One region of the Arthrobacter sp. ASL1 genome, then DNA from elsewhere that is predicted to be linked to it. Evidence: riboswitches for the same ligand, from Rfam matches in the RefSeq annotation. Region 1 holds a riboswitch; each other region holds the start of a gene.
What was found. Region 1 has a riboswitch for S-adenosylmethionine ahead of AC1MEQ_RS16215 (bifunctional o-acetylhomoserine/o-acetylserine sulfhydrylase). Riboswitches for the same ligand answer to the same signal wherever they lie in the genome.

Region 1 (4,835 bases):
CCGGGCCTCGGTGCGCACCGAGTCCCGGACGGTCGTGAACGGGAAGCGGGATCCCCACGGCCGGCCGTCCGGATCGAGGCTGGACGGGCCGGTCGAGCCGTAGCATCCACCGACCATGTTCGGCGCGACCACGAAGAACCGGTCGGTGTCGATGGTCTTGCCGGGACCGACGAACCCATCCCACCACCCGTCCTCGCGGCCATGTCCGCGGGCGACATGGGTGTCGCCGGTCAACGCGTGGAGCAGCAGGACAGCGTTGGAGGAATCGGGGTTCAGCGTTCCCCAGGTCTCATATCCCATCGTCACCTCGGGCAGCCAGCCGCCCGTCTCGAACCGGTAGCCACCGATCGGGACGCACTTGAGGATGCCGTCGCGGATGACCGGCGTGCTGCCGGTGCGGACCTGTTCCGTCACGTTGCCGACGCCCTGGGTCACCGGGCGCCCTGGGTTTCCCCAGCGCCTGCTGCTGCGTCAGCGGTGGCACCGGCGGGCACTGCCGCGGCGAATCCGAGCTCGAGGTCGGCGATGATGTCGTCGATGTGCTCGATGCCAACGGACAGGCGCACCAACCCGGGGCTCACCCCGGCTGCCACCTGCTCGGACTCGCTGAGCTGGGAGTGGGTGGTGGAGGCCGGGTGGATGACCAGCGAGCGGACGTCGCCGATGTTCGCGACGTTGGAGTGCAGTTCCAGCCCGTCGACGAAGGCACGCCCGGCCGCCTCGCCACCGGTGATCTCGAAGGCGAGGACCGCGCCGATGCCCCGGGGCCCGTACTTGCGGCCACGGTCGTACCAGCGGCTGGATGCCAGCCCGGCGAAGGCGACGGATTCGACCTGGGAATGGGCCTCGAGCCACTCGGCGACCTTTTGCGCGTTCGCCACGTGGCGTTCCATGCGCAGGCTGAGGGTCTCCAGGCCCTGCGCGATGAGGAAGGCGTTGAAGGGGGCAACGGCGGATCCCAGGTCGCGCAGCAGCTGCACGCGCGCCTTGAGGATGAACGCCAGATTGGCCCCCAGGGCGCCGTTGACGCCGAGGTCGCGGGCGAAAACCAGCCCGTTGTAGGACTCGTCCGGGGTGTTGAAACCCGGGAATTTCTCCGGATCCTGCGCGAAGTCGAACTTGCCCGAATCCACGATGACCCCGGCGACGGCGGTGCCGTGGCCGCCCAGGTACTTGGTGGCCGAGTGCACCACGATGTCGGCACCCCATTCGATGGGGCGGATCAGGTACGGGGTGGCCAGCGTGTTGTCCACGATCAGCGGGACGCCGGCGGCGTGGGCCACCTGGCTGATGCCTTCGATGTCCAGCACGTCCTGGCGTGGGTTGGAGACCGCTTCGCCGAAGAAGGCCTTCGTGTTCGGCTGGACCGCGGCACGCCACTCGTCGATGTTGTCCGGGTGCGCCACGAACGTGACCTCGATGCCCAGCCGGCGCAGCGTGTGCTTGAGCAGGTTCTGCGTTCCGCCGTACAGACTCGGGCTGGCCACGATGTGGTCACCGGATCCGGCGAGGTTGAGGATCGAGAAGGTGGTGGCTGCCTGCCCGGAGGCCAGCAGCAGCGCGCCGACGCCGCCTTCGAGGTCTGCGATGCGGTTTTCCACCGCTTCCTGCGTCGGGTTGCCGATGCGGGTGTAGATCGGCTCGAGCTCCTGCAGGGCGAAACGGGCGGCGGCACTCTCGGCGCTCGGGAAGACGAACGACGTCGTCTGGTAGATCGGCAGCGCCCGGGCACCGGTGGTGGGATCGGGAGCCTGTCCGGCGTGGACCTGGCGGGTTTCAAAAGACCATGATGCGGACATGTGTTGTCCCCTTCTACTGCTCAGGGGCCCCTGTTCCACGACGCCCCCTCGGGGTGCCGGGAGGTGACCCGCGCTTGCCCGTTCTCCGAGCGGAGGCGGACCCGGTCTTCACCCGGGGCACCCCACCGCGAGTGGAGGGTTGCCGGCCAGCAAACCGGGGTTTTGCGCTGGCACTCATGACCTGCATCCAGTGTTCTAGATCGTCCGATGCCCCGCAACCCATGCCCGCCCAATGTGACGATGCGCGCAACAATCGCCCAGGCCGCGGACTGGAAATGCGCACACCATGTGACTTAGGTGATCCTAAGTCGAGACACACCTCACAAAGTGCCATCATGAACGCATGATGAGGTTGGATCACGTTTCATACGCATGCGGACCAGACGGGCTGGCCGCCACGGCTGCCCGTGTAGCCAAGACCCTGGGGATCGAGTCCGTCAAGGGCGGCATCCATCCCCGCTTCGGCACGAGGAATGTCATTTTCCCGTTGCTGAACACGCAGTATCTGGAGGTCGTGGAGGTCCTGGACCACCCGGCGTCGGACAAGGCCCCCTTCGGGCAGGCCGTTCGCGCCCGCTCCGAAATGGGCGGCGGTTGGATGGGCTGGTGCGTCTGCGTCGACGATCTGGCCCCGTTCGAGGAGCGCCTGGGCCGCTCCTCCGTTCCGGGCAACCGCAAGTTCCCCGACGGCCAGGAACTGACCTGGCAGCAGATCGGCATCAAGGGCCTGATCGCCGACCCCCAGGTGCCCTACATGCTGCGCTGGGATGACGGCACCGACCACCTTCACCCGTCCAAGGCGCTGGAGCCCAACAGCCGCATCTCCGGCATCACGATCGCGGGTTCGGTCGAGCGCGTCCGGGAATGGCTGGGCACCCCGGCGGAGTCGCCGCTGGGGGATGTCGCCGTCGAGTGGGAAGCACCCAATGGCACCCCGGGCATCATGTCGGTGACCTTTGAGACCCCACAGGGGACCATCACCCTCTGACCCGGAGTCCCGGATCAAGAAACTGCACGACGGCGGCCCCCGGGCCGCCGTCGTTTGTCTTGCCCCTCGCGGGCGGCGGCACCCCGGCCGCCGCGACTCCTCCGCCAGGGTCCCCTGCCTGGGTTCCCGACGGGAGGGTGGGCAACCGCTGCGGTTCCACCACCAGTGCGGCGGCCCCGGGGTGTCGATGGTGGCGCAACAGACCCCCATCGTGACGGTCCACCCGACCGATGGCCGGTGCGGGCTCCGTGGTGCGCCCCGGCCTGTGGCCTCGACTGAACCGCCAGCCGTCGATCCCGACGGTAGCCCGTACCGGTGGCAGATGGTGCGCCACACCGTACCTGACTATTCACCGCAGGACAGGTAGTCCCTACCCGCTGCTGCCCGGAAACTACTGAGATGCGCCACCGGCCAACCGGCCCGGCCCGGCTCCTGCCGCCCTCGCCCCGCTGCCCACCGCACCGAAGGGTCCGGAATCCGCGAAGGCGTAGTCCGCGAAGCGTTCGCCGATCAACCGATGCGCCGCAGTATCCGGGTGCAGGTTGTCGGGCAACGGCAGGTCGGTGGCATCCGCTGCTCCGTACAGGTCGGTTCCCTCGAGGTAGTGCAGGTTCGCATCGGCCGAGCGGCGTCCTGCCAGCGAACGCATCTCCCGGCGGATCACTTGCAACGTCAACCGCCCCAAGGCCTCGTCCCCCGGGGTCCCGGTGGCGATGAACTTCACCTGCTCCGTGCCCATGCTGGCCGGGTCGAAGCCCCCGGGGCCCGGAGTGTCCTCATGGATCCCGCAGAAGATCGGGGACACCAGCACGATCGGCGTCGTGGGATGCCCGTCGCGGATGGTGTCCAGGAAGCCGTGGATCGCCGGGACCAGGGCGCGCACCCGCATCCCGTCCAGGTTCACGATGTTGATGCCCAGCTTGATGCTGATGAAGTCCGCCGGCGCATCGCGGATGACCCGCGCAATGAAGGGGTCTACGAAGCAGCTGCCCCCGAGCCCGAGGTTGCGCAGCTCCACGTTGCCGCGCCGGGCGGCCAGCGCCGGCCAGATCGCAGACGGGGAGGCGGCATTGGACCCCTGGCTGATGGAGCTGCCGTGGTGGATCCACAGCGGCTTCGTCCGCTCCAGGGGTGCGAGCGGGGCGTCGGAGGCCAGGCTGACCAGTTCGAGCGGCTCGTTGTGCGGCAGGAAGAACTCCACGGCCTTCGACGTCGCGGCCAATCCATCGACGACGGTGGTGTGTGGCGGACCGGGGACGTGGCGCATCGATCCATTGGTGAGGTCGATTTCGGTGGCGTCCCCGCCCGTGAGTTCATCGCCCAGCCGCAGCTCGCCGTCCACGAGGACGTCGATGCGCCCCCGCGGCCGGTTGGTCCCGGGGTAGAGCACCGGTGAGAGATGTGAGACGAGTTCGATCCGTGTCGCGGTGGTCCACACGGCGATCCGGACCCCGGAGGGCTGCGCCTCCACGGCCAGCAGCTGGGGCTCCGGGAACTGCCGACGGACCCAGCCGGGCAGCCGGTGGATCCGCACGCCGTGCGGGCCGCCCTCCAGTTCCGCGGCGCCGCGGATGATGTCCTGCGTCAGGGGTGTGGTGATCATCGTGTTCCTTCCGGCTGGTTCTGATCCCAGGAGTCCAGGGCCCGGTCGAGCGCGTCGATGGCACGCTGCCAGGACAGGTCGGTCTGTTCGTTGCGATGGCCGAAGGAGCCCGCCTTTTCCAGGGCCAGGTACCCGTTGAGGGTCGCGCCGACGAACCGGGTGGCGTGCACCAGCTCCGTGTCGGGCAGGCGGTACCCACGCAGGACCGCCCAGGTGTAGTCGACGAGTTTGCGGGCGGCGTCGGATCCGGCGACCCCGGGAGCGGCCGCCCGCTGCAGGGCCGCCCAGCGGCCCGGGTGCCTCCTCGCATAGTCGCGGTGGGCCTGGGCCATGGCGGCCAGGGCGTCGCGGCCGGATCGTCCGGCGATGGCGCCGGCGACGCGGTCCGCCAATTCCGCGAGTGCCACCTCGTGGACACCGTCCAGCAGGTCGGCCAGGTCCGTGA
Region 2 (4,835 bases), 1.3 Mb from region 1:
GACCTCTTCTCCCGTGCCAACGGCCTGAGCAGGCGCGAAACCGAACTACTCGGGCATGTGGCGCTGGGCGCCGACACACACGAACTCGCCCGGCTGCTGTTCCTGTCCACCTATACGGTCCAAGACCATCTCACGTCGATTTTCGCGAAGACCGGCATGCGTGGCCGGCGGACCCTGCTGGCCCATGCCCTGGGGGTGCAGGCCGGTCCCTAGAAACGTGTCGGGTCCACCGGCGCATGGACCGTCGCGGCGACGGAACGGGCCGACGGGGAGACCGCCGGTCACATGCGTCCGCCGGTTGCAGCCGAGTACTTGCGGATGGCCTCCTCGCGGAGCCGGGTGTACTCGTACTCCTGGGCGGCGGCCCGCTGCCAGTTGACGCGGTAGAACCTGCCGATGTCGCGGAGGATCCGCACGATAGGTTGCTGCCGCAGCAGTCGGCGGGTGACCCGGACGGTGGTGGAGGCTGCTGGTGTGAAAGCGTGGTTTGTCGTCATGGCACCAGCGTCGGCGTCTGACTGATACCGCGCCACGATTCGGCCCAGGCCGAATCGTCGCCACTTGGTCCACCCGGCCCTACGCTGATTCCATGCACATCACGCTCACCTCCGAGGACCTGACCCGGATCCGGTTCGAGTCCTCCCCACTGTGGGAAACGGTGGCCAGCATCCGGGCGCTGCAGCGCCAGCCGGCGATCCACCGGCCATGGATCGAGGCAACACGGAATGCGCTGGCCGCCTCGGAGGAACCGCACAAAACCCGGCACCTCGACATCCTCGCCACCGTGGTGCGCCCCCACGGGTACATGGCCGATGCCCTGACCCCCACGCCCAGCCGGCACGGCTCCTTCGAGGACTCGCTGGCCGACGTCGCCGCCGTGGATCCGGGGATGTGGCAAGACAACCTGGAGTACCTGCGGCGTTTCGACCCGGTGCGGCGCGTCGTGCAGACCGCGGACCTGCTCTTGGACGATCTCGAGGCGGGCATCCCGATGATCATCTCGGCCCTGTCCTGGTACTGGGACCTGGCCATCCGGCCCTGGTGGCCGCGACTGCGCTCCCTGCAGCTCGAGGATATCGACTGGCGGTTGGCCCAGATCTCCCAGCACGGCATCCACGAGGTCTTGAAGTCACTTCACCCCAGCGTGGTCCCGACGGCGACCGGCCTGGACATCATCCGGGATTGCGATGCGGACGAACCTCCTGAACCCGGTTCCGGGCTGATCCTGGTCCCGAATGCGTTCATCTGGCCGGAGACGCTGGTGCTGAACGTCGCCCCGTTCGTCCCCACGTTGACGTATGCCCCGCGCGGCGTCGGCCGGCTCTGGGAAACCGCCACGTCCTGCCCCGACGACCCGCTCGCCAAGCTGCTGGGGCGCACCCGGGCACAGATCCTGGCCCAGCTCGATGTCCCCATGACGACGACGCAGCTCGCCTGTGCGCTGGATCTCGCCCCGGCCACGGTCAGCACCCATCTGAAGGTGATGTCCGAGGGCGGACTGGCCGCCTCGCTGCGGACCGGGCGCGAGGTGTTCTACCGGCGTGCGGACATCGGCGAAAGCCTGCTGGCGGCCCGCTGACCCGACGGCGTCCCGGTCAGATCCTGGACGTCCGGGGCACCCGGGACGTCGCCCGGACCCGGAATCCCCAGCAGGTCGGCGTCGATCTCCACGACCTCCCCATTGAGCACGCGGGGATGGTGCACGCCGAGCAGAGAGCCGGCCACCAGGCGGATCAGGGTGCCGTGGGCGACGACCACGATGTTGGACGCCGAATGCACGGCGACGATCCCGCGCAGCGCCATCAGGGCCCGGGACACCACGCCGGCTTCCGGCTCGGCGGTGGACAGCAGCTCATCCAACTCCGCCCGGCCCATCCCCGCGACGACCCGGCCCTCGCCGTCACCGTAATGACGTTCCTGCAGGTCGGATACCGGGGTGATCGCGTCGAGCCCCAGCGCGCGGCCCACGATGGCCGCAGTTTCCACGGCCTGCCCCAACGGCGAGGAGACCAGCAGGTCCCAGGCGCCGCCGTCGTGCCCCAGGCGTTCCAGGTCCCGAGCCGCACCCTCGGCCTGGGCGCGGCCGGTGTTGTTCAAGGGGATGTCGGTCTGTCCCTGGAGCCGTTGCTCGGCGTTCCAGTCGGTTTCGCCGTGGCGGACCAGTGCAATGCGTGTTCCCATTCTTCCAGCCTACGGGGCGCGGCGACCGCCTTTTCTTCGATCCAGCCTCGGCAGACTGCCACGCTGCGCAACATTCTTTGATGACCGGCGCAGGTTTGCGACCATGGAGGGGACCATCCCGAGCGGCCGAGAGATCTGGCTTGTCGACGCCGCAGCAACCACCGGAAGCCACCGGAGCGGTGCTAACGCCAGAGGCGATGGAGCGCAGCCGCACATCGGTTGCAGGGTTCCCCGGCGGACCGCACCATGGCCGGGATCGGCACCAGCCGGAAACCAACCTCGAAGGAGCCAACGCCTAGATGTCGGATCACCAGTTCGGATTCCGTACGCGCGCACTGCACGCCGGGGGCACCCCCGATGCCGAGCACGGCGCCCGCGCCGTGCCGATCTACCAGTCCACCTCGTTTGTGTTCAAGGACACCGACGACGCCGCGAACCTGTTCGCCCTGCAGAAGTACGGCAACATCTACTCCCGGATCGGCAACCCCACCGTTGCCGCGTTCGAGGAGCGCATCGCCTCGCTGGAAGGCGGGATCGGCGCGGTGGCCACCGCCTCCGGCATGGCCGCCGAGTTCATCACGTTCGCGGCGTTGACGCAGGCCGGGGACCACATCGTGGCCTCGTCCAAGCTCTACGGCGGCACCATCACCCAGCTGGACGTGACGCTGCGCCGCTTCGGCGTGGACACCACGTTCGTGGACAGCAACGAGGCGGCCGACTTCGCCGCGGCGCTCCGCCCGGAGACGAAGGCGCTGTACACGGAGATCGTGGCCAACCCCTCCGGCGACATCGCCGACCTGAAGGGCCTGGCGGCCGTCGCGCACGAGGCTGGCATCCCGCTGATCGTGGACTCCACGCTCACCCCGCCCTACATCTTGCGCCCGATCGAGCACGGCGCCGACATCGTCATCCATTCGGCCACGAAGTTCCTCGGCGGACACGGCACCACGCTCGGCGGCGTTGTCGTCGAATCCGGGCGCTTCAACTGGGGCAACGGGAAGTTCCCGACCATGACCGAGCCCGTCCCCTCCTACGGCAACGTCTCCTGGTGGGGGAACTTCGGCGAGTATGGGTTCCTGACCAAGCTGCGCTCCGAGCAGCTGCGCGACATCGGCCCCTCGCTGCCCGCCCAGTCGGCCTTCCAGCTGCTGCAGGGCGTCGAGACGCTCCCGCAGCGCATGGACGCCCACCTGGCCAACGCGTACCGGGTGGCCGAGTGGCTCGAGGCCGACCCGCGGGTGACCTACGTGAACTTCGCCGGGCTGCCCTCCCACCCCCAGCACGAGCGTGCGAAGGACCTGTTGCCCGGCGGCGTCGGCTCGGTGTTCAGCTTCGGGGTCGCCGGAGGACGCAAGGCCGGCGGACGGTTCATCGAGGCACTGCAGCTGGCCAGCCACCTGGCCAACATCGGCGACGCCCGCACCCTCGTCCTGCACCCGGGATCGACGACCCACCAGCAGCTGTCCGCCGACCAGCTGGCCGCCGCCGGTGTGCCGGAGGACCTGATCCGGCTTTCGATTGGGCTCGAGGACGTCGAGGACATCATCTGGGACCTGGACCAGGCACTGACCGCCTCCCAGCAGGCGCCCGCCACCCCGGCCGAGGATGGAGCCGCCTGCGCGGTCCCGTCAGGTGCCGGCGAGCAGATCGGAGCCGGAAAATGAGCGCGGAAACCACGCAGCGCGGCTGGGTCGGCCCCTCGGCCCCCGAACGGCTGAACATCCTGCGGTCCACGAAGTCGATCGCGATCGTGGGGGCCTCGGACAAGACCGCCCGCGCGTCCTACTTTGTGGCGACCTACCTGAACAGCTCCACGGGCTACGACCTGTACTTCATCAACCCGATCCTCGCGGCGAAGCGTGTCGAGATCCTGGGCCACCCGGTGTACGCCTCATTGGCGGACCTGCCGGTGGCGCCGGATCTGGTCGAGGTCTTCCGCAAGGCCGAGGACACCCCCGGGATCGTCGAGGAGGCCCACCAGGCCGGAGCCCAGACCGTGTGGCTGCAGCTGGGCATCTGGAACGAGGAGGCCGCCGAGCTGGCCGAGTCGTACGGCATGCATGCCATCATGGACCGCTGCGTGAAGATCGAGCATGCGCGCTTCCACGGCGGCCTGCACCTGGCCGGTTTCAACACCGGCGTCGTCTCCTCCAAACGGCAGGTGCTCGCCTAGGTTTCCGGAATCACTGCACGACGGCGGCCCGTCCCCTTCCGGGGTGGCGGGCCGCCGGTCTGCTCGGGGTCACGGTGCTGGGCTACGACGGGCAGCTCGTCGAGATGGACGCGGTGGCGGCGGTCATCGACTGACCGCCCGGCGCCTCACAGGTCTTCGCGCGCCGCCATGAAGGTGTAGTCCCAGGCCCGGACGCCGTCGGCCTCGTCCGACTCCGCGGGGAGTCGGTGCAGCGAACGCGCCCGGTCCAGCACCTCACCGACCTCCGTGAAGACCCGATCCGCCTCGTCCCGGGTCAGCCGCAGCGTCCCCAAGCTGAGGTCCGCCTTCGGTTCGGGCTCACGTCCGGTCGCAAAGTTCGGCGCCCAAGCCGTCACCTTGGCGACCATCTCCTGCTGGTCCAGCGTCACCTGGTCCAAATAGGCGGCCAGCGGGGCCTCGTCCTCCGGACCGATCGGGACGTCGGGCGAACCGACCCGGT
Region 3 (4,835 bases), 1.0 Mb from region 1:
ACTCGACGACCTGGTCAAGGCGCCGGACATCGACGCGGTGTTCATCGCCGGCTGGACCGGAGCCGCGTTCAAGGGCGGCGGCAAGGCCGCGGCACGTGGTGCCGTCGACTACTGGAGCAAGGTGCAGGACTCCGGCAAGCAGGTCATCCTCGTCCGCGACACCCCCAATCCCAGCCAGGACCCCCTGGCGCGCGACTGCGTGGCCAAACACCCCGACAAGCTACGCCAGTGCGGAAAGGACCGGGACGAGGCCCTGTCCAACGACGACTGGATCGCCGCAGCCCACGACATCGACCCCCGGCTGGCCCTGATGGATTTCACCGACCAATTCTGCACGGAGAAGCTCTGCCCGGCAGTCGTCGGGAACGTGCTGGTCTATCGCGACCAGAACCATATTTCGGACACCTACATGGCCACCGTGGCCCCGGAATTCGAGAAGCAGATGTCCGAGGCGCTGCGGGACCACGGGCTGGCCCGGCAGGCAGGTCTCTAGACGGGTGAACGTGCGGCGCCGACGCCGCCGCGTGGGGAGGTCCACAGTCTGCCGTGACCCCTCGGCACCCGCGCCGGAGCCGGTTAGGGTGGGGGAACCGGCATCGGGTAGGATGGCTCAGGCTGTTTGTGTCGTTTCTGATCCCTGAAGCGGCCGCAACCAACGCACAGAACCTCCTGTTACGGAAAGACCGTGACCGTTTAGCCCAAAGGAGGTGGGTTCACATGCGTGCATACGAACTGATGGTACTGATCGACCCCGAGGTCGACGAGCGTACCGTGGAACCGACTCTTGGCAAGTTCCTCGATGTCGTCCGCAACGACGGTGGCACCGTCGACAACGTTGATATCTGGGGCCGCCGTCGGCTGGCCTACGAAATCAAGAAGAAGGCAGAAGCCATCTACGCGGTAGTCACCTTCACCGCTACCCCGGCCACTTCCGCGGAACTTGACCGCCAGCTGTCGCTCAATGAGACGATCCTGCGCACCAAGATCACCCGCCCGGAAGACCAGAAGGTCGTAGCAGAGTAATCTGCCGCGATCATTCGTAGAAACCGACCCTAGGAGGCACCATGGCAGGCGAAACCGTCATCACGGTCATCGGAAATCTCACCGCTGATCCGGAACTGCGTTTCACCCCGTCGGGTTCGGCGGTGGCGAACTTCACCATCGCCTCGACCCCTCGGACCTTCGACCGCCAGACCAACGAGTGGAAGGACGGCGAAACGCTGTTCCTCCGTGCATCGGTGTGGCGTGAGGCTGCCGAAAATGTCGCCGAAACGCTGACCAAGGGCATGCGAGTCGTCGCCCAGGGTCGGCTGAAGTCGCGTTCCTTCGAAACCAAGGAAGGCGAGAAGCGCACCGTCATGGAGCTGGAGGCCGACGAAATCGGCCCCTCGCTGCGTTACGCTTCCGCCAAGGTCACCCGTACCCAGCGCAACAACGCGGGTGGCGGTGGATTCGGCGGCGGCGCCTCCGGGGGAAACTTCGGCGGTGCTGGCAACCAGGGCGGCAACGGTGGATTCGGCGGAGGCAACTCCGGTGGAAACAGCGGCGGCTCCTGGAACGCTCCGGCCGAGGACCCCTGGTCCTCGTCGTCCTCTTCCTCCTCCAATAGCGGGGGATGGGGCAACTCCGGCGGATCAGACGAACCGCCTTTCTAAAGCACCACCATTTATTCACCATCCCGCAGAAGAATTCTGCGGGCTCCACTAGATAAAGGAGCTCCACGATGGCTAAGGCTGAACTCCGTAAGCCCAAACCAAAGTCCAATCCCTTGAAGGCCGCTGACATCACCGTCATCGACTACAAGGACGTCGCATTGCTGCGCAAGTTCATTTCCGATCGCGGAAAGATCCGTGCCCGTCGCGTGACCGGCGTCTCCGTCCAGGAGCAGCGCAAGATCGCCCAGGCCATCAAGAACGCGCGCGAAGTTGCCCTGCTGCCTTACTCCGGCGCTGGCCGCGGCTAAGGAAGGGATAACACCATGGCAAAGCTCATTCTGACCCACGAAGTAACCGGTCTCGGCACCGCCGGCCAAGTTGTCGAGGTGAAGGACGGTTACGCACGTAACTACCTGCTGCCCCGCGGCTTCGCACTGACCTGGTCCAAGGGGGGCGAGAAGCAGGTCGAGTCCATCAAGGCCGCCCGCACCGCCCGCGCCGTCGCATCCCTCGAGGATGCCCAGGCGCTGGCCAACAAGCTGGCCTCCCAGCCGGTCAAGATCACGGTCAAGGCGGGCCAGGGCGGACGCCTGTTCGGCACCGTCAAGACCGTTGACATCGCCAACGCCGTCGAGGCCGCAGGCCTCGGTTCGATCGACAAGCGCACGGTGGAAATCCCCGAGCACATCAAGTCGACGGGCAACTACCAGGCAACGGTCCGTCTGCACGAGGACGTCTCCGCGACCATCGACCTGCAGGTCGTCGCCGCGAAGAAGTAGCCGCCACGCATCACCGGCGGCCGCCCCTTGGGCGGCTACCGGTGATGCGTGCACCCGAGGGGCCCCGCGCTGAAAAAGCGCGGGGCCCCTCGGCGCTTTAACGGGAACTGCGGATCGGCGCTGGCGCGCGAGATGGACGACACCTTGCGAAATGTTGCGTTGACCTTTGACGGGTGCGGACCGGCACGCATAGCGTAGTTGGTGAATCAAGAGCGTCAACATACAAGCCCTGGCTCGTTGGCCGGCAACCCTCTCACGGTAGTGGGGTGCTCCAGGTGATGATTCGGCCCTCCGGGTCCCCGGGGGGCAAGTACCGCACACCCAGCGTGGCCCCGGCCCGGGTGGTGTGCCCTACGCCGGAGGTAGACCAGATGACACTGTCCACCGATCTTCAGCCCGACGCCCTACGCAAGGCCTTTGCCCTGCACCCCTCGGGGATTGCCGCGCTCTGCGCCATCATCGACGGGGAGCCTCAAGGCATTGTCGCCTCGTCGTTCACTGTCGGGGTCTCCATGGACCCGCCCTTGGTGATGTTCGCGGTGCAGAACACGTCGCGTACCTGGCCGGTCGTCCGCCAGGCAGGCAGGATTGGAGTCTCCGTCCTGGGCGAAGCCCACGACGGCGTCTGCCGGCAGATCGCATCGAAATCCGGAGACCGATTCGCCGGATTGCGGCTCGATTCCACCGACGATGGCGCATTGTTCCTCCACGAAGCCGCACTATGGCTCGATTGCAGCGTCGAACAGGAGATCCCCGCGGGCGACCACCACGTGGTCCTGCTACGCGTTCACGGGCATGCCACCCACGACGGCGTGCACGCGCCGCTGGTCTTCCACGGCTCGGCGTTCCGCACTTTGAAGGCCGAGGCGTTCGCCTGAGTTCCCGGGGAGCTACTTCCCGCGCAGCGACTCCACATACCGCTTGGCCTCGGCCAGGCCGATCCCGGTGTCCTGCCTGACCTTCTTCATGGCCGCGATCGGATTGCCGCTGCGTACCAGTTGCAGGACCCGTTCATAGTCGGGGTTCCCCGGGCCGGCAGGCATGCCCGCCAGTTCGGGGTGGCTGACCCCGGTGCTTTGTCCGGTGCGCCCCGGTGAACTGCTCGCGGCCCTGGCGGCCCGGGCGGTGGTAGCGGCCCTGATCTTCTCTGCCTTTTGCGCTTCGAGCTGCTGGTGGCGTGCGGCGTCGGCGTTGAGCCGGGCGATATAGAGGTCGGCCTCGTTCACCTGGTGGCCGGGCCGTGTTGTAAACACCCACGACAGCGCACCGAACACCGCGAGGATCGCCACAACTGCAATAACGAGGACGAGCAGCGTCTCGCCGTTGAAGTCCAACATGTCCACTCCTGGGGTCCCGGCCGCCGCGGTACGGCGGGCTGGTCTCCATCATGCCACCGGTCCGCCCTGTAGGAGCGGGATCAGGGCTGGTGGAGCTCCGTGGTGATGTGGTGGTAGCCCGAAGCCATGAGCTGCCCGAGGATGTCCAGGTCGACATCGGCGAGCTTGTTGACGTAGAGGCAGGCAGCTCCCATCCTGTGCTTGCCGAGCCGGATGAGCAGCTCTGCAGACCCGGGACCGGCGGTCATGCCGTAGAGCGAGAGGGATGCCTTGCGAGGGGAAAATCCGATGGCGGCGGCGTCACCCTCGCGCCCAGTCGGGTAGCGGTAGTGGTAGCTGCCGAAACCGACGATCGTCGGGCCCCACATCACCGGGGGCTGGCCGCTCGTTTCCTGCATCATCTCCAGGAGCACCAGGCCGTCGGCCCGCCGGACGGGATGCTCGAGGGCCTCGATGAAATCGAGTGGTTTCAGGCCCGTTGGCCGGGTTTTCGCCTCTGACATGGCGACAGTATCGCAGCGCGCACAAGAGGCGGCAAGATGGCACCGCGTCCTGCCGCGGGAGCAAGATGTCAAAGTCCTCCACCGACGGCGGCGTGTCTGTGGATAACACTGTTCGGGTTGTGGATAAAAGTGGTGTACACGCTCTTGGGCTGGTTGGCAACCTCCAAGTAGGGGCTGAATGTTGGGGGTAGAAGATTTTTTGCCAATTCTTATACACACATATAAGCCCTAGTCAGCATTATGTTTACTGATTTTCTTGAGAGTAATCCACAGGTTCATCCCCAGTCTGTGCACACAACACGCCGCGTCGCCCACAGGTTCTCCACACCACCTGTGGATAACTCTCTTTGGTTCTGTGGGTATTGGGCATAGGGTGACAGGGTCCCCGGCTCCATCCGGGCCGATCACCCAGTGGGCCACCGCCCCTCACCGCCTCGTCCGTGAGCCGTTTCCACTGCGATACTGGAGGGACTCCGCGATGCAAGCAGCTCATGCAACGCGCTGAAGAGGGAAGGAACCTAACGTGACGCTCACGCACGCCGATTCAAGGTCGTCGAATTC
Region 4 (4,835 bases), 1.8 Mb from region 1:
GAAGGCACCTCGGATGGTCAGCCGGCGTGAGGTCGATATGGGTCGCGCGCGTCCCGGTCACTCGGTGAGGGGTGGCAACGGTGTCGACAGCCCTTCGATGCGGACGGGCAGTAGGTCGTCACCGCGCAGCATGGTGCGGAGCAACCGCCGCGACTCCCACCGGAGCGACAGAGACGCTGGGTCCCGCCGCAGAACCAGACCCCCGTTGAGAGTCGCATGCCGCTTCTGCAGATCACCCAGCTCCTCTGCACGCAGCAGGGCGACCGTACTACCCACAACCTGATCGACCAGGCGGACCAGCGAGGAGGGGCCCCTCAGGTCGGAAGCGACGACGCGCTGCTCGCTCGCGGCGAGGATCGTCCTCTGCGCCGCGCGTGTCACGACCAGAGGACGGGACGGCCCGTCCAACAGGCCAGTCAGCACGTCCGCCGCTGCGTCAGGACGACCGGTTCTCCGCGCCGCCGCCTGCATCCGCCGCAGGCGGCCCGGCTCACGGAGCACCTCGTCGATCTTCCAGCCGATCGTTGCGGCGGTGTTGCAACGAACGGCGGCCCCCTGCTCCATCAGGTAGTCGCCGTTTCGGACCTCCTGACCCGGGATAGGTTTCACCAACACCATGGGCAGCCCCGCCGCCATGCACTCCGACGCCGTCAATCCGCCCGGTTTGCCCACGAACAAATCGGCGCGACGCAGCAGTTCCGGCATCTTGTCCGTGAAGCCAATCACGCGGTAACGGTCGCCAGCAGGCTCCACCAGCTGCTCGATGCGCCGACGCAGCGCGTCATCGTGTCCACACACGACCGTGGCCGTGAATGCGGACCGCATGTGCAGCGTCTGCTGCACCACGGCGACGGCGTAGTCACCACCTTTGGCCCCCGCGGAGATCAACAGCTTCGGGGGCTCGTTGGCGTCGCGCGCGGGCGCTGTGTTCGGCTTCACCGCGATGGGGATCCCCGTGGCCGTGATGCGGTCGGTCGGCAGACCAAGCGCGGTCAGCTCGATCCTCGCCTCTTCCCTGGCCACGAAGAGCTGGTGGAACGCGCTCGTCAGCCACAGGCCTTGGAAGTCGTAGTCCGTCGTGACGACAGCCGTCTTGGCGTCGATCACGCCCCGAAGGAGCAGGGTTGCCAGCAGCTGGGCCGGCAGGAAGTGCGTGCACACGATCGCCGTCGGTCGGAACCGCTTGATCGCACGGACCACCGGAAAGGCATTCACCCGAGTCCAGGGGTCGATCGGGCCGCGGCGCCGGAAAGGCGGGTCACTCGCGTCATAGCCCCACTCGACCAGCCACGGCAGGCCCTCGACCAGGACGAAGTACCCCTTCCCCAACACGTCTCGGTAGAGCGCGCTACTGACCTGCAGCACGTCCAGCACCTGCACCTCGGAAATGTCGGCGCGTGCGGAGCACGCCTGCTGTACTGCCGCCGCAGCGCTGTTATGCCCCGATCCCACCCCTGCGGACAGGATCATCACGCGCTCACCCCCGGCGGTGTTGGAACTCCGTGCCGACGTCTTGCGCATGGGGAAAGAGTAGCGGACCGCATGATCTTCCACCGATCCACATCTACTGGCGGATACCATTCGCGACAGGGCCGGCAGGAATTGGGCGACTTGGCCGGGTCTGCACCATGGGCCCACCACCGTCCACGTCAGCCCAACCTGGGCACCTGGGCCACGGAGCTCGCGGAGTTCATCGGCGAACCGGTATTCCTGTAACCGCCGCGAACGCCGCCGCCAGCTGCGCATCGTGCACCAGCCGGCACGGTTCCAGCGGGCCGGGCACCAGCTGCACGTAGGACCGCCCGGCACTGATACGCGGATCGGCCGGCAGTCCCAGGACGCCGGTGCCCGGATGCCAGTGGCAGACCGCCGAGCCCACCAGCGGCAGCCGGGAACCGGCGTCGTGCCCTGGTGCCGGGACGGTGCGACGCACGGCCGCCCAGAGTGCGCCGACGTCGTGGTGGTGGCCGTGCCAGCGTGCCCCGGACGGGCAGGCCATGGTCAGCGACTGGGCCGGCAGGTCGAAAAAGACGGTGACCGGAATCCAGCCGGTGGCATCCGCGAGCAGCCCGGGGCGCGTGGCCGGTGCAGGCGGCAGGTGACCGGGCGTACCGGAATGGCAAACGGATTCGATGCGGGTGCGGGACAGGTGGCCCATGGCGTGCCTTTCGCGTGCTCTTGCCCGACACCGTGCGCGCCGGGCCGCTTCGTCATCCGAACCACCCGTGAAGCATGGGGTTGGTGTACGGCCGGGTCGGAGCCCGTGCGTGGCCGCAGCTCGTGAAGCTTTCACCAGCCTAGCGGATCCGGCCCCCGGGGTAACTTCTTCGCCCATGGCGTACACGGTTTGCGTTGGCCGTCCGCGTGGGATTGGCTGGGGGAAAGACTTTAGCCGGGTTGTGCCCGGCGCCCGAAGGAGTGATCCGCGAATGACCGTCCCCGCAACTACCCGGCCGCCGCGCCCGCTGGTGGTGCTGGAGGTGGTGACCCGGCGCAAGATCGGCAAGCACATGGTCCGCCTGACCCTGGGCGGCGAGGGCTTCGCCGCGTTCCGCAACAAGGACGCCACCGACAAGTACGTCAAGCTGCTCTTCGCCGATCCAGCCCTGGGCCTCACCCCGCCCTATGATCTGGACGAGCTGCGCAGCGTGCTGCCGCCCGAGCGCATGCCGGTGCGTCGCACCTACACCGTGCGCAGCGTGAATGAGGCCGCGCAGACCCTGCAGATCGACTTCGTCGTGCACGGCGAGGAAGGCATTGCGGGACCGTGGGCGAACCATGCCAAGCCCGGCGACCTGGTCTGCTTCTCCGGCCCCGGCGGGATGTACCGCCCGGCGTCGGAGGCCGGATGGCACCTGCTGGCCGGCGACGAATCCGCGCTGCCGGCCATCGCCGCGGCGCTGGAGGCAATGGACCGCTCCGCCGTCGGCGAGGTCTACGTCGAGGTCGCCGAGGAGAAGGACGAGGTCAAGTTCAAGGCCCCCAAGGGCATGAACGTGCACTGGCTGCACCGCGGCGGCCCGTTCACCCCGGAGAGCACCAGGCTGGCCGCAGCCGTCATGGCCGGCCCTTGGCACGACGGCGAGGTACAGGTCTTCGCCCACGGTGAGCGCGAGATGGTCAAGGCGCTGCGCCGTTACCTCGCGGACGAGAAGGGCGTGGACCGCAAGGCGCTCTCGCTCTCCGCGTATTGGGCGTTCGGCCGGGCCGAGGAGACGTTCCAGGCGGAGAAGCGCGAACCGATCGGGCAGATCTTCCCCGACGAATCCGGTGTCCAGAACGCCGTCCGCGGCTGACCCGGGATTTGCCGGCCTCGGCTCCGAACCCGCAACGCACGGAATGGACTCGCTAGGGTAGGTGGATGATCGTTTCTTCGGTGGTTCTGCTGGTTGTCTATGTCGGGCTTGCCGTGGTGGTGGTGGGATGCGCCAATGGACGCATCGGCGTCAACCCGGTGGCAGGGATCCGCACGTCGACCATGATGGCCAACGAACAGACCTGGCTGGCGGGGCATCGGGCAGCGCGGACCCCGACGATCATCGGTTGCGTTGCCGCCGTTATCTGCTTGGCACCGGTGTTCTTCGGCGGTTCGGAGTCCGAGCACACGCTCCTGGTGGTCCTGTCCGTGGCCCTGTTGATGGTCGGCGTCATCGTCGGCTCTGTTGTCGGTTCCCGGGCAGCACGTTCGGTCCTGGCCGGTCAAGAACACCGCTGACCCGGATACGGAGCTATTTCGAGTAGGCTTCCTCGCTCCACAGGTGGAACAGTGCATGCGCCCGGTAGGGCCGCCACGCCTCGGCCCGGGCCTCGGCCTCGCGGGCACTGATCCGCCCGAGCGCACGCCGGAGCACCAGGTCTCCGGGCGTGAACGCATCCGGATCCAAGCGCGCGCGCACCGCCAGATAGTCCGCGCTCCACGGGCCGATGCCCGGCAGCGCCAGCAGCTGTTCGCGGGTCAGCGGGAAGGCGGCGCCGGGCTGTTCCCCGGAGCCGGCGTCCACGAATGCGCCTGCCACGGCCCGCAGCGTCCGGGTCCGCGCACCGGTCAGGCCGATCGCCGCCTGCAGCGCGTCCTCCGGGACCCGGGCCACGACATCCGCCGCCGGGAACAGGTGCAGCCCGTGCTCCGGCGTCTCGCCCCAGCGGGCGACCAGCCGCCCGGCGAAGGTCCGCATCGCCGCCACCGAGACCTGCTGGCCCAGCACGGTGGTTGCCGCGGCCTCGAAGGCATCCGGGTAGCCGATCCGCCGCAGGTCCGGGCGCCGGGCCACCAGCGGGGCCAGCAGCGGATCGCGGGACAGGTGCTTGTTGGCCGGGGCCAGGTCCTCATCGAGGCCGAACCACCGGCGGACGAGCGACGCGACTGCGGGCCCGTCGGCGACGGCGAGCGGTTGCCCCATGCTGCGGATCAGTACCGCGTCGGTGGTGAACCGCAGTCCGAGGGTGACCACCCGTCCGGCGAGTCGGACGGGTCGGCGGTGTTCGGCCCCCACGCGCTCGTCGATACCGGGGATGGCGTGGGCGGCGAGGATGGACAAGCACAACTGTGGATCCAGCTGGCCGTTGGCGTCCACTTGCAGTACCGGTCCCGGGTCCTGCTGCGTCGCGTCCATGGACAGCGAGTCTAGTGCCTGGATCCGCGGTGGTTGGCGGCTCCGCTGGGCAACATGCCATGCAGGCGAAGGCCCACCTGCAGCTCCGCGCGCAGCCGTCCGTCACGCAGGTCGGTGCCCAGGGCCGACCTGACCCGTCCAAGCCGGTAGTACAACGTCGAGCGGTGGATGTTCAGCGTGCGGGCCGTGTGCTGGGCGTCACCGCCGTGATCCAGATACGCC

Region 2: it holds a riboswitch for S-adenosylmethionine, as region 1 does, so the genes downstream of both, AC1MEQ_RS10205 (O-acetylhomoserine aminocarboxypropyltransferase/cysteine synthase family protein) here and AC1MEQ_RS16215 (bifunctional o-acetylhomoserine/o-acetylserine sulfhydrylase) in region 1, are expected to answer to the same signal.
Region 3: it holds a riboswitch for S-adenosylmethionine, as region 1 does, so the genes downstream of both, AC1MEQ_RS11480 (flavin reductase family protein) here and AC1MEQ_RS16215 (bifunctional o-acetylhomoserine/o-acetylserine sulfhydrylase) in region 1, are expected to answer to the same signal.
Region 4: it holds a riboswitch for S-adenosylmethionine, as region 1 does, so the genes downstream of both, AC1MEQ_RS05995 (hypothetical protein) here and AC1MEQ_RS16215 (bifunctional o-acetylhomoserine/o-acetylserine sulfhydrylase) in region 1, are expected to answer to the same signal.

The regions. Positions count from the first base shown of each region.
Region 1 is NZ_CM155284.1:3,436,146-3,440,980, reverse strand. Features, by position in the region: gene metX (homoserine O-acetyltransferase MetX) at 1-414, opposite strand, end outside; gene AC1MEQ_RS16215 (bifunctional o-acetylhomoserine/o-acetylserine sulfhydrylase) at 432-1,799, opposite strand; SAM riboswitch class IV at 1,865-1,981, opposite strand; gene AC1MEQ_RS16210 (VOC family protein) at 2,143-2,787, shown strand; gene AC1MEQ_RS16205 (SGNH/GDSL hydrolase family protein) at 3,179-4,390, opposite strand; gene AC1MEQ_RS16200 (TetR/AcrR family transcriptional regulator) at 4,387-4,835, opposite strand, start outside.
Region 2 is NZ_CM155284.1:2,165,021-2,169,855, forward strand. Features, by position in the region: gene AC1MEQ_RS10185 (helix-turn-helix transcriptional regulator) at 1-213, shown strand, start outside; gene AC1MEQ_RS10190 (hypothetical protein) at 282-497, opposite strand; gene AC1MEQ_RS10195 (ArsR/SmtB family transcription factor) at 590-1,579, shown strand; gene AC1MEQ_RS10200 (histidine phosphatase family protein) at 1,534-2,181, opposite strand; SAM riboswitch class I at 2,292-2,385, shown strand; gene AC1MEQ_RS10205 (O-acetylhomoserine aminocarboxypropyltransferase/cysteine synthase family protein) at 2,481-3,845, shown strand; gene AC1MEQ_RS10210 (CoA-binding protein) at 3,842-4,354, shown strand; gene AC1MEQ_RS10215 (ArsR/SmtB family transcription factor) at 4,501-4,835, opposite strand, start outside.
Region 3 is NZ_CM155284.1:2,422,765-2,427,599, forward strand. Features, by position in the region: gene AC1MEQ_RS11455 (acyltransferase family protein) at 1-493, shown strand, start outside; gene rpsF (30S ribosomal protein S6) at 718-1,023, shown strand; gene AC1MEQ_RS11465 (single-stranded DNA-binding protein) at 1,065-1,655, shown strand; gene rpsR (30S ribosomal protein S18) at 1,724-1,963, shown strand; gene rplI (50S ribosomal protein L9) at 1,979-2,434, shown strand; SAM riboswitch class IV at 2,639-2,753, shown strand; gene AC1MEQ_RS11480 (flavin reductase family protein) at 2,806-3,312, shown strand; gene AC1MEQ_RS11485 (hypothetical protein) at 3,325-3,771, opposite strand; gene AC1MEQ_RS11490 (DUF1801 domain-containing protein) at 3,852-4,274, opposite strand; gene dnaB (replicative DNA helicase) at 4,798-4,835, shown strand, end outside.
Region 4 is NZ_CM155284.1:1,260,492-1,265,326, reverse strand. Features, by position in the region: gene AC1MEQ_RS06000 (MGDG synthase family glycosyltransferase) at 58-1,521, opposite strand; gene AC1MEQ_RS05995 (hypothetical protein) at 1,691-2,158, opposite strand; SAM riboswitch class IV at 2,170-2,286, opposite strand; gene AC1MEQ_RS05990 (siderophore-interacting protein) at 2,430-3,296, shown strand; gene AC1MEQ_RS05985 (SdpI family protein) at 3,362-3,715, shown strand; gene AC1MEQ_RS05980 (DNA-3-methyladenine glycosylase family protein) at 3,729-4,613, opposite strand; gene AC1MEQ_RS05975 (PucR family transcriptional regulator) at 4,625-4,835, opposite strand, start outside.